One region of the Kocuria sp. CH-021 genome, then DNA from elsewhere that is predicted to be linked to it. Evidence: riboswitches for the same ligand, from Rfam matches in the RefSeq annotation. Region 1 holds a riboswitch; the other holds the start of a gene.
What was found. Region 1 has a riboswitch for S-adenosylmethionine ahead of ACPYN7_RS03580 (O-acetylhomoserine aminocarboxypropyltransferase/cysteine synthase family protein). Riboswitches for the same ligand answer to the same signal wherever they lie in the genome.
Positions count from the first base shown of each region.

Region 1 (8,105 bases):
GGTCGGTCCCCGAGATCGCGTGGTTCGAGGGCGGGAAGCTCAACGTGGCCCACAACTGCGTGGACCGCCACGTCGAGGCCGGCCGCGGCGCCCACGTGGCCCTGTACTTCGAGGGCGAGCCCGGGGACCGGCTGGTCTACACCTACGCCGACCTGCAGCGGGAGGTCTCCCGCGCCGCCAACGCCCTGCTCGCCCTCGGCGTGGAGCAGGGCGACCGGGTGGTGATCTACCTCCCGGTCATCCCGGAGACCGTCATCATCACGCTGGCCTGCGCCCGCATCGGGGCGGTGCACTCGCTGGTCTTCGGCGGGTTCTCCGCCGAGGCGCTGCGGTTCCGCGTCGAGGACACCGGCGCCAAGGTCCTCGTGACCACGGACGGGCAGCACCGGCGCGGGGCCGTGGTGCCCGTGAAGGCCGTCGCGGACGAGGCCTGCGGCGGCGACAACGCGATCGAGCACGTCGTCGTCGTCCGCCGCACCTCCCGGCCGGGCCGCACGGACCTGCCGCGGGGCACCCGGGGGACGCACTCCAAGGACGAGGACGCCGTCCCGTGGACGCGCGGGCGCGACGTGTGGTGGCACGAGCTGGTCGCCGAGCAGTCCGACGTGCACGAGCCCCAGGCGTTCGACGCCGAGACGCCGCTGTTCATCATCTACACCTCCGGGACCACCGGCAGGCCCAAGGGCCTGGTGCACACGATGGGCGGCTACCTCGTGCAGGCCGCCTACACCCACGCCCTGCTGTTCGACCTGCTGCCCGACGTCGAGGACGAGGACGGCGAACTGCGCCCGGACGAGCTGGCGACCGTCAACGACCCCGCGAAGGTGGACTCGACCGTCCACTGGTGCACCGCCGACCTCGCGTGGGTCACCGCGCACACCTACGAGATCTACGGGCCCCTGGTCAACGGCGTGTCCGAGGTGATCTACGAGGGCACCCCGAACACGCCGCACTGGGGCCGGCACTTCGAGGTGATCGAGCGCTACGGGGTCACCGCCTACTACACGGCGCCCACGCTGATCCGCTCCCTGATGGGGGCGTTCCCGAAGGGCGTGCCGCCGCTCTACAACCTCAACTCCGTCCGGCTGCTCGGCTCCGTGGGGGAGTCGATCAACCCGGAGGCGTGGCGCTGGCTGCGCGCCCAGCTGGGCCGGGACGAGGTGCCGTTCGTGGACACGTGGTGGCAGTCCGAGACGGGCGCCACCGTGATGTCCCCCCGCCCGCACGACCCGCAGTTCGCGCCCCCGGGGACGTTCGACGACGGAGCGCCGCACACCGCCCTGAAGCCGGGCTGCGCCACCCGGGCGGTCCCGGGGATCTCCACCCGCGTGGTGGACGAGGCCGGGGAGCCGGTCCCGCCCGGGGTGCAGGGCTTCGTGGTGGTGGACCGGACCGGCCCCTCGATGGCCCGCACCGTGTGGGGCGACCCGCAGCGCTACCTCTCCTCCTACTGGCAGGCCTACGCCGAGCAGGGCTGGTTCCTGGCCGGGGACGGCGCCCGCTGCGACGAGGAGGGGGACATCTACATCCTGGGGCGGGTCGACGACGTCATCAACGTCTCCGGGCACCGGCTGTCCACCATCGAGATCGAGTCGGCGCTCGTCACCCACCCGTGGGTGGTCGAGGCCGGTGCCGCGCCGGTGCGCGACGAGCTGACCGGCCACGCGGTGCTCGCCTACGTGGTGCTGGCCCCCGAGGCCGCCCGCGTCCCGGCGGACGAGCTGACCGCGGCGCTGCGGGAGCACGTGGCGCACGAGATCGGCCCCATCGCCAAGCCCAGGGCGGTCGTGGCCGTCCCGGACCTGCCGAAGACGCGCTCCGGAAAGATCACCCGGCGCCTGCTCGCGCAGCTGTGGGAGGGGGCGCCGCTGGGCGACCGGTCCTCCCTGCAGAACGAGGAGGCGCTGGAGCACATCGCCGAGGTCCTGGCCGCACGGCGGTAGGAGCACGGCGACGCCGGGTGACGGCCCGCGACCCGCTCCGCAAGGACGTTGAGACTTGTGACGTCCCAGTCCGCACCGCCCCTAGGATGAATGCCGTGAACGACACCCCCCGCCCCGCAGGAACCGGCCGCCCCGCACCGGCCGGGCTGCTGCCCGGGCTGCCGAACACCGAGCTCAAGCTCGCGATGGCCGGCTCCGGCGCCCTGTTCTCGGCCTACGTCCTGGTGCACCTGCTCGGGAACCTGAAGGTCTACCAGGGCGAGGAGAAGTTCAACGCCTACGCCGCGTTCCTCCGCACCGCCGGCGCCCCCGTGCTGCCGCGCGGCACCGTGCTCTGGGTGGCACGCGGCGTGCTGGCCACCGGTCTGCTCGTCCACGTCGGCGCCGCCGCGGTGCTCACCGCGCGGTCCTGGGCGGCGAACGGGACGCTGCTGCCGCGCGCCGGCCGGCGCCCGCGGGGGCGCCGTCGCTCCCCCTGGGCGGTGGCGAAGCGCTCGATGCGCAGCACGGGCGGCGTGCTCGGGCTGTTCACGGCCTTCCACGTCCTCGACCTGACCCTGGGCGCCCGACCCGCCGCGGCCCGGGGCTTCGCGCACGGCAGCGCCTACGGCAACCTCGTGGCCAGCCTCTCGCGGCCGCCCGTGGCCGCGGCGTACGCCGTGTCCATGGCGGCGCTGGCCGCCCACCTGGTGCACGGCATCCCGGAGATCGCCAACGACGTCGGCGTGCCCGGGGACCAGCGGTTCCAGCGGCGGCTGCGGATCGCCGCGAACGCCTTCGGCGCCGCCGTGGCCGCCGGCAACACCACGATCCCCGTGGCCGTGCTGACCCGCGCGGTGCGCTGAGCCCCGTGGCCGCCCTCCCCCGCCGGCGGGGCGACCTCCTGCGGAACGGCCTGCCGCGGGATCGGGCACCTGCCGGCGAACGAACACGAGACGACCCCCGACGAGACGACAAGGACCCGAGCGAGTGAGCACCTTCTCCCTGACCGTGGACGTGTGGCGCCAGCCCTCCCCGGAGGAGCCCGGGGATTTCACGGCCTACGACGTCCCGGACGCGAGCCCGGAGATGACCGTGCTCGAGCTGCTCGACCGGATCAACGCGCAGCTGGAGGCCGCCGGCGAGGACCCGGTGGTCTTCGACGACGGCTGCCGCGAGGGGATCTGCGGCAAGTGCGGGGTGACGGTCGACGGCGTGGCGCACGGACCCGAGCGCAACGCCGCGAGCTGCATGCAGCACCTGGGCGCCTACCGGGACGGGGACCGGGTGCGCATCGAGCCCCTGCGGGCGTCCTCCTTCCCGGTCAAGCAGGACCTCTCCGTGGACAAGAAGGCGCTGCGCCTGGTGGCGAAGGCCGGGAAGTTCCCGGTGGCGATGAAGGCACTGGCCAACGGCGGCTGCATCAGCTGCGGGGCGTGCGTGGCGTCCTGCCCCAACGGCTCCGGCCAGCTCTTCGTGGGCACGATGCTCAAGGAGCTGCCGCCGCTGGCCAAGGACGACGCCGAGCGCCGGGAGCGCTCGGCCAAGGTGATCGACGCGGCGGAGGAGCAGTTCGGCCCCTGCTCCCTGCTCGGCGACTGCGTGGAGGTCTGCCCGGCCGGGCTGCCGGTCGAGAACCTCTCCGCGGTGGCGCAGGAGTACCTGCGCAACCGCTTCCCGCGCCGGGGCGGGGACGCGCCGGGTCCGCGGTGACCCCGCGCGGCGTGTCTTGCCGCGCGGGGAGGTGACTGCTACTTTTCGGGCACGTCCTCGAGACCCGTGAGGTGGATCACATGAGCGAGCGCCCCGGCAACATCGTCCCCGAACAGGGAGAGTTCGACTACGAGCCGGAGGACCGCGACCCCGCTCGCGCCCCCGGCAGGACCTGGCTCTACCGCGGCCTCGGCGTGCTCCTGGCCCTGCTGGTCTGGTTCCTGCTCGACGGCGCGGAGGTCTCGGCCGACGCCCGGATCGTGGGCGCCGTCGCCGCGCTGATGGCGGTCTGGTGGATGACCGAGGCGGTGCCGCTGTCGATCACCTCGCTGCTGCCGATCGTGCTCTTCCCGGTGCTCACGGCCCTCGAGGTCTCCGAGGTCACGGCGCCCTACGCCAACCCGATCGTGTTCCTGTTCCTGGGCGGCTTCCTGATCGCGATCGCCATGCAGAAGTGGAACCTGCACCGCCGGATCGCACTGCTCACCCTGCACCGCGTGGGCACCCACCCCCGCCAGATCATCCTGGGCCTGATGATCTCCACGGCCTTCCTGTCGATGTGGGTGTCCAACACGGCCACCACGTTGATGATGCTGCCCATCGGCCTGTCCGTGCTGACCCTGGTGGTCGAGAACAGCAGGCACGCCGGCACCCGGGCGGAGGCCGGGGCCATGGGTGAGGACATCCGCTCCGGCAAGGCCATCAGCGACGTCATCGACGACCGCGACGTGCGCCTGTTCGGCGTGGCCCTGGTCCTGGCGATCGCCTGGGCGGCCACCATCGGCGGCCTGGGCACGCTGCTGGGCTCCCCGCCCAACGCGATCGTCGCCGGCTACATCAGCGAGGAGCTGGGCCGGACCGTGGGCTTCGCGCAGTGGATGATGCTCGGCGTGCCCATCGTGATCGTCTTCATCGGGCTCGCGTGGCTGATCATCACCCGCGTCATCTTCCGCTTCCACCTCGACGAGGTGCCGGGCGGCAAGGAGCTGATCAACGAGGAGATCGCCGCCCTCGGCCCGATGAGCCAGGGCGAGAAGATCGTGCTGGGCGTGTTCGTGACCGCGGCGTTCTTCTGGATCGTCCCGGGGCTGCTCTCCGGGATCGGCGACATCGGCGAGCAGCTGCCCTGGCTGGACCTCTTCGACGACACGGTGGTCGCCATCGGCGCCGGCGTGCTGCTCTTCCTGCTCCCCGGCGACAAGCAGGGGAACATGACCCTGGAGTGGAACGACGCCGAGGAGGGCCTGCCCTGGGGCGTGCTCCTGCTCTTCGGCGGCGGCCTGTCCCTGGCCGCCGCCGTGGCCGGCACGGGCCTGGACGCCTGGTTCGGCGAGCAGGTCAGCGGGCTGGGCGCGCTGCCGATCGTGCTGCTGCTGGCCGCGGTCGTGCTGATCGTGCTGCTCCTGACCGAGATCACGTCCAACACCGCCACGGCCGCCACGTTCATCCCGATCCTGGGCGGGGTCGCCGTCGGGATCGGGGTGGACCCCATGACGCTGCTCATCCCGGCGGCGCTGGCGGCCACGTGCGCGTTCATGCTGCCGGTGGGCACCCCGCCCAACGCCATCGTCTTCGCCACCGGCCAGGTCAAGATCGCCGAGATGGTGCGCGGCGGCGTGGTGCTCAACATCGTGGGCGTCATCCTGATCACGATCTTCACCGTGCTGATCGGCCCGTTCGCGCTGGGCCTGGTGATCTGACCGGTTCTCGTGCACGTCCGGCCGGCCGCCGCCGCGGGGCCGGCCGGACGCCGCACGGCGGAGCGTGCGCCCGGTTGGCGCGGGGCCGCCCGGGGCAGCACAATGGGAGGCAGCCATCCCGAGCGGCCGAGAGACCTGGATCGACGACGCCGCAGCAACCGTGGTCGACGTCGCAGACCGCACGGTGCTACCGCCAGGACCGATGGAGCAGCGCACCCCCGGACCGCTCGCCCGGGTCCGTCTCCGCCCGGGACCGTCCAGCGGCACCACTCGCACGAGGAGTTCTCCCCATGGCCGACCACCAGTTCGGGTTCCGCACCCGCGCCCTGCACGCCGGGGGCACCCCCGACGCCGAGCACGGCGCCCGCGCGGTCCCGATCTACCAGACCAGCTCGTTCGTCTTCAAGGACGCCGACGACGCCGCCAACCTGTTCGCCCTGCAGAAGTACGGCAACATCTACTCCCGCATCGGCAACCCGACCGTCGCGGCGTTCGAGGAGCGCATCGCCTCCCTCGAGGGCGGCATCGGCGCCGTGGCCACCGCCTCCGGGATGTCCGCCGAGTTCCTCGTGTTCGCCGCCCTTGCCCAGGCCGGGGACCACATCGTGGCCTCCGCGCAGCTCTACGGGGGGACGGTCACCCAGCTGGACGTCACCCTGCGCCGCTTCGGCATCGAGACCACGTTCGTCCCGGGCACGGACCCCGCCGACTACCGGGCCGCCGTGCGCCCGGGGACGAAGGCCGTCTACACGGAGGTCGTGGCCAACCCGTCCGGGGAGATCGCCGACCTGGAGGGCCTCGCCGCGGTCGCGCACGAGGCCGGCGTCCCGCTCGTCGTCGACTCGACGATGACCCCGCCCTACCTGATCCGCCCGTTCGAGCACGGGGCGGACATCGTCATCCACTCGGCGACCAAGTTCCTGGGCGGCCACGGCACCACGCTGGGCGGCGTCGTCGTCGAGTCCGGCCGCTTCGACTGGGCGAACGGCAACTTCCCGTCCATGACCGAGCCGGTGCCGACGTACAACGACGTCACCTGGTGGGGGAACTTCGGGGAGTACGGGTTCCTGACCAGGCTGCGCACCGAGCAGCTGCGGGACATCGGCCCCGCCCTGGCGCCCCAGTCCGCGTGGAACCTGCTCCAGGGCGTCGAGACGCTGCCGCAGCGGATGGACGCGCACCTGGCCAACGCGCACGTCGTCGCGCGCTGGCTGGAGGAGGACCCGCGCGTCTCCTACGTCGACTGGGCGGGGCTGCCGAGCCATCCCCACCACGACCGGGCGCAGAAGTACCTGCCCCTCGGCCCGGGCGCCGTGTTCGCGTTCGGGGTCTCCCCCACCGAGCGGCTCGGCGGACGGGAGGTCGGCGCCCGCTTCATCGAGAACCTGCAGCTGGCCAGCCACCTGGCCAACATCGGCGACGCCCGCACCCTCGTCCTGCACCCGGCCTCGACCACCCACCAGCAGCTGAGCGCCGAGCAGCTGCTGCGGGCCGGGGTGCGGGAGGACCTCATCCGCCTGTCGGTGGGCCTCGAGGACGTCGAGGACATCCTCTGGGACCTGGACCAGGCCCTCTCCGCGGCGACCGGGCTCTCCCGGGAGTCCGCACCGACCGCCGAAGGAGTGCTCCGATGACCGCCGAGACCCGCACCTGGACGGGGCCGAGCGCCCCCGAGCGGCTGAAGATCCTGCACGGCACCGAGTCGATCGCCATCGTGGGGGCCTCCGACAAGCCCTCCCGCGCCTCCTACTTCGTCTCGACCTACCTGCTGTCGTCCTCGCCGTACCGGGTGTACTTCGTCAACCCGGTGCTGCGGGAGATCATGGGCCGGCCGGTCTACCCGTCGCTGGCGGACCTGCCGGAGGTCCCCGACGTGGTCGACGCGTTCCGGCGCCACGACGACCTCCCGGACGTGGCCCGCGACGCGGTGGCCGTCGGGGCCAGGACGCTGTGGCTGCAGCTGGGCTCCTGGCACGAGGAGGCCGCGCGGATCGCCGAGGAGGGCGGGCTCACGGTGGTCATGGACCGCTGCGTGAAGATCGAGCACGCCCGCTTCCACGGCGGGCTCCACCTGGCCGGCTTCAACACCGGGGTCATCTCGGCGAGGCGGCAGGTCCTGGCCTGAGACGCGGAACGGTCCCGGAGGCCTGGGGCCTCCGGGACCGTTCCGCGCCGCGAGCGGCAGGCCGCTACGCGCGCTCGAGGACGAACCGCACGTCCGCCTTCAGGCTCTGGCTGACCACGCAGTAGCGCTCCGTGGCCCGCGCGAGGCGCTCCAGCGCGCTGTCGTCGACCTCCGCGTCCACCCGGGCGGTCACCACGACGTCCTGGACCCCGACGGGCACGGTCCGGTCGACGCCCAGCGTGCCGCGGGCGTCGAACATGCCGTCGGCGGTCAGCTCGGCCGAGCGCACCTCCACGCCCATGGCGGTGGCCACGCTGCGCAGGGTCACCCCGGCGCAGGCCAGGAGGGCGTCGAGGAGCATGTCCCCGGAGCAGGCGTCGCTGCCGTCCCCGCCGGTGGCGGCGTGCGGTCCGCCCCGCACGGGGCCCGCCCAGGTGTCGACCGTGCAGGTCAGTCCGGGGTCCCGGAAGTCGCCCTGGGAGTGCAGGGGCGTGCGCGCCGCCCCGGGGTCCTCCCGGTAGCGGTCCTTGAGGGGAGCCTGGAGCTGTCGGAGCTCCGTGGCGGTCATCTGGGTTCGAGATTCCATGCTGTCACTGTAGAGCGTCCGGCGCGGACGGCACCACGCAGGGCGTCCGCACCGGTCCG
Region 1 covers NZ_JBNAFK010000003.1:223,241-231,345, forward strand. The annotation lists gene ACPYN7_RS03560 (AMP-binding protein) at 1-1,943, shown strand, start outside; gene ACPYN7_RS03565 (succinate dehydrogenase) at 2,030-2,788, shown strand; gene ACPYN7_RS03570 (succinate dehydrogenase/fumarate reductase iron-sulfur subunit) at 2,913-3,635, shown strand; gene ACPYN7_RS03575 (SLC13 family permease) at 3,716-5,335, shown strand; SAM riboswitch class I at 5,446-5,544, shown strand; gene ACPYN7_RS03580 (O-acetylhomoserine aminocarboxypropyltransferase/cysteine synthase family protein) at 5,626-6,969, shown strand; gene ACPYN7_RS03585 (CoA-binding protein) at 6,966-7,460, shown strand; gene ACPYN7_RS03590 (OsmC family protein) at 7,525-8,046, opposite strand.

Region 2 (8,105 bases), on a different contig from region 1:
GCGCCGCCCCGAGGGCGGAGAGGATCACGGACAGGAAGATGAAGGCGATGGAGATGGACTGGCTGAAGGACGTCGAGGGCGTGGACAGCAGGTTCGTGCCCACCACGTACGGCAGGACCAGGGCCAGTCCCACGGCGGTGGACGTCCCGGCGCGGACGGCGAGGAACGCACCGGCCAGGGCCAGCAGCATGAGGGTGCCCGAGACGATCCGCAGGCCCTCGAGGCCGGTCAGGGCCAGCACGGGGCGCGTGATCACGGTGTAGCCGGCCCAGTACTTGAAGTAGTCGTTGTCGGTGAGCACGGCCCCCTCGGAGATCGCCCGCAGCTGCTCCGGGCCTCCGCCGCAGGTGGCCAGCCGGGGCATCCGGACCGCCCGGCTGAACGCGGACTCCTCCGGGGACGCCCCCAGGCCCGTGCCCGCCACGACGCACTCGGTGAAGGTGTCCGCGGGGGTGCCCATCCGGTCGATCGTGTCGATGGGCCCGTAGGTGCCGTCCTCGACCGCCGCGACGAGGTGCTCGACGACGGGCCGGTCCGGCACGGCCTGGCCCAGCGTCAGCAGCCCGAACAGGGCGAACTGCAGGACCAGGAGCATTCCCAGCCCCTGGGCCCAGGGCAGCAGGAGGTGCAGCCGCGACCGCACGGCCTCGCGCCCCGCGCTCACGGGACCTGCCGCCGGTCCTCCGTGCGGCCGCCCCCGGCGGTCCGGTCCGGCGCCTCCCCGCCGCTCCACGGGGGAGCCGGGTGGCGCAGGTAGAACAGCCGGGAGGTCTCCCGGCGGATCTTCGCCTGGCCGCTCAGGAGCACGCCCATGAGCAGGAACACCCCCGCCAGGAGCACCAGGGAGGCGGCCAGGAACGCCGTCGGGAAGCGGGGGACGAGACCGGTGCCCGCGAACTCCACCACCACGGGCAGGCCGAGGGCCAGGCCCAGCAGGAACAGGGCCAGGGAGACGGCGCCGGTGACCAGGAGGGGCCGCTCGTGGAAGAGCAGCTGCCCGAAGATGCCGAGGATCCGGAAGCCGTCGTGGTAGGTCCGCAGCTTGCTCTCGCTGCCGGCGGCCCGGTCCCGGAAGCCCACGGCCACCTCGGCCTGCGGCACCCGCGCGTTGACCGCGTGGACGGTCAGCTCCGTCTCGATCTCGAACTCGCGCGAGAGCGCGGGGAAGGACTTGACGAAGCGGCGCGAGAAGACCCGGTAGCCGCTGAGCATGTCGGAGACCTTCCGGCGGAAGGCGAAGCTCACGAGCCCGTTGAAGAACCTGTTGCCGGACTCGTGCCCCGACCGGTACGCGGTGCTGGTGGTCTGCCGGCGCACGCCCAGCACGTGGTCGTAGGGCCCGGACAGCAGGGTGTCGATCATGGCGGGGGCGTCGGCGACGTCGTAGGTGTCGTCGCCGTCGACGAGCAGGTAGACGTCGGCGTCCAGGTCCGCGAAGGCCCGCCGGACCACGTTGCCCTTGCCCTTCTCCTCCTCGCGCCGGACCTGCGCCCCGGCCCGCCGGGCGGCCTCGGCGGTGCCGTCCGTCGAACAGTTGTCGTAGACGTGCACCTCGATGCCGGGCACGGCGGCGTGCAGATCCGTGACGACCTTCGCGATCGCCGCTTCCTCGTTGTGGCACGGCACGACGGCCACGATGCGGGGGGTGGGAGGCATGGGCACTCGTTCCTGCGGTCCGGGCGGGGGCCCGTCCATTATGCCGAGGCCGGGCCCGGGCGCCGGACCGCCCTCCACCGCCCGTGCGTCGCCGTGCGTCCGTGTTGCGCCCCGTGACGTCCCGGTCGTCACAGTCCGCGCTCCGGCGTCTTCTGGGCGCCCGCACTTGGCAGCACGGCGGGGCGGCCGCTGGAATGGGTCCTGCATCTATCCAGAGCGGCCGAGAGACCTGGCTCGTCGACGCCGCAGCAACCATCCGCGCCCCCGCCACGGGGTGCGCGGAACGGTGCTCCCGCCAGGACCGATGGAGCTGTCGCTTCCCTCCCGGGTCCGCCCCGGGACGGTTGCCGCCCTCCCTCGGGGTGACCCTTGGAGGAAGAACGTGACACCACGCCCGATCGCCCGGCCGGCGCCGCCGTCCCTGTCCTACGAGCTCTATCCGCCCCGCGGCGCGGCGAGCGCCGCGACGCTGCTGCGGACCATCGAGGAGCTCGAGCCCACCCGTCCCGACCACGTCTCGGTGACGTACAGCGGGGACGAGCAGCGCCGGGACAGCTCGCTCGCCCTGCTCGACCACCTCCTGGCGCGCACGAGCCTGCGGCCCCTGGCGCACCTGACGTGCGTCGGCAGCAGCCGGGCCGAGCTGGAGCGGACCGTGGCCACCCTGGTCCGCCGCGGCGTGCGGGGCGTCCTGGCCCTGCGCGGGGACCGGGACCCGGAGGCGGCGCCGGGCGAGCTGCGGCACGCCGGCGAGCTCGTGGAGCTCGTGCGCGAGGTCGAGCAGCGCCACACGGCCTCCCTGGCGGCCGGCCGGCTCGCCGTGGGCGTGGCGGCCTATCCGACCCGGCACCCGGAGTCGCCCTCGTTCCGGCACGACGTGGAGGTGCTGCTGGCCAAGCAGCGCGCCGGGGCGGACTTCGCGATCACGCAGGTCTACTTCCGCCCGCAGCGCTACGAGCGCCTGGTCGCGGCGGCGACGGCGGCGGGGGTGACCATCCCGATCGTCCCCGGGATCATGCCGGTCACCGATCCGGGGCGGCTGCGGACCCTGTGCCGGCTGGCCGGCCTGGCGCCCCATCCCGGCCTGGCCGCCGCGCTGGAGGACGCGTCCGGCCCCGCGGAGCGGCACCGCGCCGGCGTGGCCTTCGCGGCCCGGCTGGCCCGCGCCGCCCTGGACGCCGGGGCTCCCGGCCTGCACCTCTACACCTTCAACGAGCACCGGGCCGCGCTGGACCTGCTGGAGCACGTGGACCTCCCCCGCGCCCCGCACGTGCCCGTCCCGCTCGACGACCTGCTGCTCCCCGCGTGAGCACGCACCGCCCCACCGTTCCGCACGAGACCTCTCGACCTCACGACACCCTTCAGGAGATCCCCATGAGCACTGTCCCGTTCCCCGCCGCCACCATCACCGGCTACCCCCGGATCGGCCGCCGCCGCGAGCTGAAGAAGGCCCTCGAGGCCTACTGGGCCGGGCGCTCGACCCGCGAGGAGCTCGAGTCGGCGGCCGCCCAGCTGCAGCTGGCGACCCACCGCCGGCTCGTGGAGCTGGGCCTCGGCGCCCGGGACTCGTCCCTGCCCGCGGCGTTCCCCCTCTACGACCAGGTGCTGGACACCACCGTGGCCCTCGGGGCGGTCCCGTCCCGCTTCGCCGACCTCGCCGACCCCGAGGGCCGGCTCGACCTCGACGCGAGCTTCGTGCTCGCCCGCGGGGACGCCGGCCGCGCCCCGCTCGAGCTCACCAAGTGGTTCGACACCAACTACCACTACCTCGTGCCGGAGATCGGCCCGGACACCCCGTTCCGCGCCACCGCCGACCGGCTGGTGGCGGACGTCCGCCGCGCCGCGGCGCACGGCTTCACCGTCCGGCCGGTCCTCGTGGGACCCGTGTCCTTCCTCCTCCTCGCCAAGGCCGACGACGACGCCCCCGCGGGCTTCGACCCGCTGCGGCGGCTCCCCGAGCTGCTCCCGGTGTACGCGGAGCTGCTGGGCGAGCTGGCCGCGGCCGGCGCGGACTGGGTGCAGCTGGAGGAGCCGGCGCTCGTGGCGGACCAGCACGTCCCGGCGGAGCAGCTCGCCGCGTCCGTGTGGGACGCCTACACGGCCCTGTCCGCCGTGCCCCGGCGCCCGCAGCTGTTCGTCACCACCTCCTACGGCTCGCCCGGGCCGCTGCTGCACCCCCTGGCCTGCTCCGGCGTGGAGGCCCTGCACCTCGACCTCGTCAAGGGCGCGGCGCCCTCTCCCGAGGAGCTGGAGCTCTTCCGGGACGAGGACTCCGCCGTGCTCGTGGCCGGAGCCGTCGACGGGCACAACGTGTGGCGGGCCGACCTGGCCGGCCGGCTCGACCGGCTCGCGGAGCTGGCCGCCGGCGGCGTCCTGGTGTCCGTGGCCTCCTCCACGTCCCTGTTCCACGTCCCGCACGACGTGGCCGAGGAGACCGGGCTGGACCCGCTGCTGCGGAGCTGGCTCGCCTTCGCCGACCAGAAGGTCGGCGAGATCGTCACCCTGGCCCGCGGTCTCGCCGCCGGGACGGAGGCGGTCGCGGAGGAGCTGGCCGAGGCGGCCGAGGCCCGGCGCACCCGGGAGACCGCCGCGGGGGTCCGGGACACGGCCGTGCGGGAGCGCGCCGGGGCGCTGACCGCCGCCGACATCGGACGCGCGCCCGCGGAGGTCCGCCGGGCCGCGCAGGAGGGGCGGTCCTTCACGGCGTCCGGACCCCTCCCCCCGCTGCCCACCACCACGATCGGCTCCTTCCCGCAGACGCCCGAGGTCCGCGCCGCCCGCGCCCAGCACCGGGCCGGGACCCTCACGGACGACCGGTACGACGCCTTCCTGCGCGAGGAGATCGAGCGGGTCGTGCGGCTGCAGGAGGAGCTGGGCCTGGACGTGCTGGTGCACGGCGAGGCCGAGCGCAACGACATGGTCCAGTACTTCGCCGAGCACCTCGACGGCTTCGCGACCACCGTGCACGGCTGGGTGCAGTCCTACGGCTCCCGCTGCACCCGTCCCTCGATCCTGTGGGGCGACGTCAGCCGGGAGGGCGAGGGCCTGCGCGGCGAGGCGTTCACGGTCCCGTGGATCAGCCACGCCCAGTCCCTCACCGACAGGCCGGTCAAGGGCATGCTGACGGGCCCGGTCACGATCCTCGCGTGGTCCTTCGTGCGCGACGACCAGCCGCTCGCGGAGACCGCGAACCAGGTGGCCCTCGCGCTGCGGGACGAGGTCGCGGACCTCGAGGCCGCCGGGATCGGGATCATCCAGGTCGACGAGCCGGCGCTGCGGGAGCTGCTGCCGCTGCGCCGCGCGGACCAGCCCGCCTACCTGGGCTGGTCGGTGGACGCGTTCCGCCTGGCCACCTCGGGGGTGCGGGACGCGACCCAGATCCACACCCACCTGTGCTACTCGGAGTTCGGCGAGGTGGTCGGGGCGATCGACGGCCTGGACGCCGACGTCACGAGCATCGAGGCGGCCCGGTCCCGGATGGAGGTGCTGACCGACCTCGAGGCCGCCGGCTTCTCCCGGGGCATCGGCCCGGGCGTGTGGGACATCCACTCCCCGCGCGTGCCCGCCCAGGAGGAGATCGAGCAGCTGCTCGAGCGGGCCCTCGAGCACGTCCCGGCGCGGACCCTGTGGGTCAACCCGGACTGCGGCCTGAAGACCCGCGGCTACGCGGAGACCAGGGCGTCGCTGGAGCACCTCGTGGCGGCGGCCCGGACCGCGCGCGAGCGCGTGGCGCAGCCGGCCGGCCTGCCGCTGATCGTCCAGCACGGCGAGCGCGGCTGACCCCCGGGCCCACCCGTCGACCCGCGGGAGCCCGCACGCCCACGATCCGCCGTGGTCGTACGGGCTCCTGCGGGTCACGGGTCGGCACCCCGTCGGGCGCGGGCTCAGCGCAGGCGGCCGTCGCGCATGGTCACGCACCGGTCGGCGAGCGGGACGAGCTCGGTGTCGTGGGTGACCACGACCGTGGCCGTGCCGAACCGCCGGGTGGCGTCCACGATCAGGCCGAGGACCTCGCGGGCCCGGTGGTGGTCCAGGGCCGCGGTCGGCTCGTCCACCAGCAGCACCTGCGGCGAGCCCATCAGTGCCCGCGCGATGTTCACCCGCTGCCGCTGCCCCCCGGAGAGCTGGTGCGGGCGCCGGGCGGCCGCCGCGCCCAGGCCGACGAGCTCGAGCAGCCCGCCCGCCCGCTCCCGGGCCGCCTCGAGGTCCCTGCCCCGGGCTCCCCGCACGTGGGCGGTGAGCACGAGCTGCTCCAGGGCCGTCAGGGACGGCAGCAGATTGGGCTGCTGGAAGACCATCCCGATCCGGGTCCGGCGCAGTCGCGCGAGCTCGCGCTCGGGCAGGCCGGTGATCTCCCGGCCGGCGAGGAGCACCGCCCCGGCGCTGGGCCGGACCAGGGTGGCGGCCACGGCCAGCAGGGACGACTTGCCGGACCCCGAGGGGCCCACCAGGGCGGTGACCGTGCCGGCCTCCGCAGCGAGGTCCACGGCGTCCAGTGCCCGGACGGTGCGGGGGCGGCCGTTCCCGTCCGTCCCGTCGGGATAGGCGAGGGTGACGTCCTCCAGTCGGAGCACGGCCCCGGAGGACGTCGCCGCGGCGTTCGTCGCGGGTGCTGCCGCGGAGGCCACGGCGGATGTCACGCCGGATGTCACGCCGGATGTCGCCGCGGATGTCACGGTGGAAGTCACGGCGGATGTCACGGCGGAGGTGTCCGGCGACGTTGCCGGGGCCGGGGTGGTGCGGAACGGCGTGGTCCTGCGGGAGTGGTCAGCGCGCATGGTCAGTTGCCTCCGAGGGCGAGCAGGGGATCGACGGACGAGACGCGGCGGGTGGCGAGCAGGGCCCCGGCCGTGCCCAGGACGAACACGCCCAGGACCGGGACCAGGACAGTGGCGGGAGTCAGCGCGAACGGGACCGCGGTCCCGGCGGCGAGTCCGCCGGCCAGTCCCCCGAGGCCGCCGGCGAGGACGCCCAGCAGGAGGACCGCGGCGGCCTGGGCCAGGGCGTCCCGCAGCACGTAGCCGCGCGAGGAGCCCAGCGCCCGCAGGACGGCGATGTCGCGGGTGCGCTGGATCGTCCAGACGGTCAGGAACGACACCACGACCAGGGCGGAGATCCCGTAGAGGAAGGCCTGCATCATCAGCAGCGAGCCCCGCTCCGAGCGATAGGCCGGCAGGGCCGCCAGGGCGCCGCGGGCGTCGGTGGACACGGTGCCGGCGGCCTCGTCGGCCGCCGCCACGGCCCCCTCGGGGAGTCCGGCGCCGGCGGGCACGGCCAGGGCGGTGGCCCCGGCCCCCTCGCCGAGGTGGGCGATCCCGGGGAAGTCGGTCATCGACGTCCACACCACGGGCACGTGGCTGTAGTGCTCGTCCGCGGCGATGCCGGCGACGGTCAGCTCCGTCGAGGACAGCCGGACGACGTCCCCCACGGACAGCCCCAGGTCCCCGGCCACGGTCTCGCTGAGCACGGCGCGCCCGGGAGCCGGGCGCGCCGATCCCGCGAGGGTCCCGAGCGCGGGGACCAGTGCCGTGTCCTCCTCCAGTCCGACGACGGCGACACCGGCCGCCCCGCCGCCGGCGGTCCCGGCCCGGCTCTGCGCCACGCCGAGACGCTCGACGACCGCGGCCCCGGCGGCGTCCTCCCAGATCCGCAGCTGCTCCTCCGTGATCCCGGACTCCGGGAAGGACGGCTGCCCCGATCCGTCCGCCGGGGCGCCGAACACGATGCGGCCGGCGTCGAGACGGTCCAGGGCGGACGTGCTCTGGCGGCCCAGGCCGTCGGTCAGCCCGGTGAGCAGGACGAGCAGGAGGGTGATGAGGGCGACGACCCCGCCGACGAGGGCGAACCGCCCTCGGGCGAAGACGAGGTCCCTGGCGGACAGGTACATGGGATGGCTCCTGGGGTGTGGTGGCGGTAGCTGTTCTTCCGTCCTCCAGCCTGGCGGGGGCGGGCCGCCCGCGGATCGGCCGCCCGGTCGGTCCTGCGGCGCCGTCGGACGGACCCGCCGATCCATCGAACGGTTGATCCGGGGGCGCCGCCGCGCGCATAGCATGGCCAGGTCTGCTGCGGACGCCCGTGCCGCCGTGGAGCCGGGCGGTGCCGGCCGCGTCCGGGCGGACCGCGACCGTGCGAGAGGAGATCCGGTGGACGACGCCTCGACGCCCGCCGTGCTGCGCGCCCTGCGGGTCACGCTGCACGTGGGCTTCGCGGGCCTGCTGGCGCCGGCCCTGCTGCGCGTCGTCCTCGGGGCGCACACCGCGCACCCGGCTCCCGGCGACGTGCTGCCGGTGCTGTGCCTGGGTCTCGCCCTGGCCGGGGTCTACCTGGCCGGAACGCTGTGGGAGAGCCGCTTCGCCCGAGGACGGACGAGCAGGGACCCACGGCCGCTGGCCCGGCCCTGGCTGGGCCTGGTCACCGTGCTGTGGAGCCTCCTGACCCTGTACAGCCCG
Region 2 covers NZ_JBNAFK010000030.1:15,773-23,877, forward strand. The annotation lists gene ACPYN7_RS17015 (hypothetical protein) at 1-664, opposite strand, end outside; gene ACPYN7_RS17020 (glycosyltransferase) at 661-1,656, opposite strand; SAM riboswitch class I at 1,861-1,967, shown strand; gene ACPYN7_RS17025 (methylenetetrahydrofolate reductase) at 2,039-2,965, shown strand; gene metE (5-methyltetrahydropteroyltriglutamate--homocysteine S-methyltransferase) at 3,031-5,436, shown strand; gene ACPYN7_RS17035 (ABC transporter ATP-binding protein) at 5,541-6,296, opposite strand; gene ACPYN7_RS17040 (ABC transporter permease) at 6,437-7,543, opposite strand; gene ACPYN7_RS17045 (sensor histidine kinase) at 7,800-8,105, shown strand, end outside.
Region 2: linked by a shared signal. The riboswitch ahead of ACPYN7_RS17025 (methylenetetrahydrofolate reductase) and the one ahead of ACPYN7_RS03580 (O-acetylhomoserine aminocarboxypropyltransferase/cysteine synthase family protein) in region 1 are both predicted to bind S-adenosylmethionine.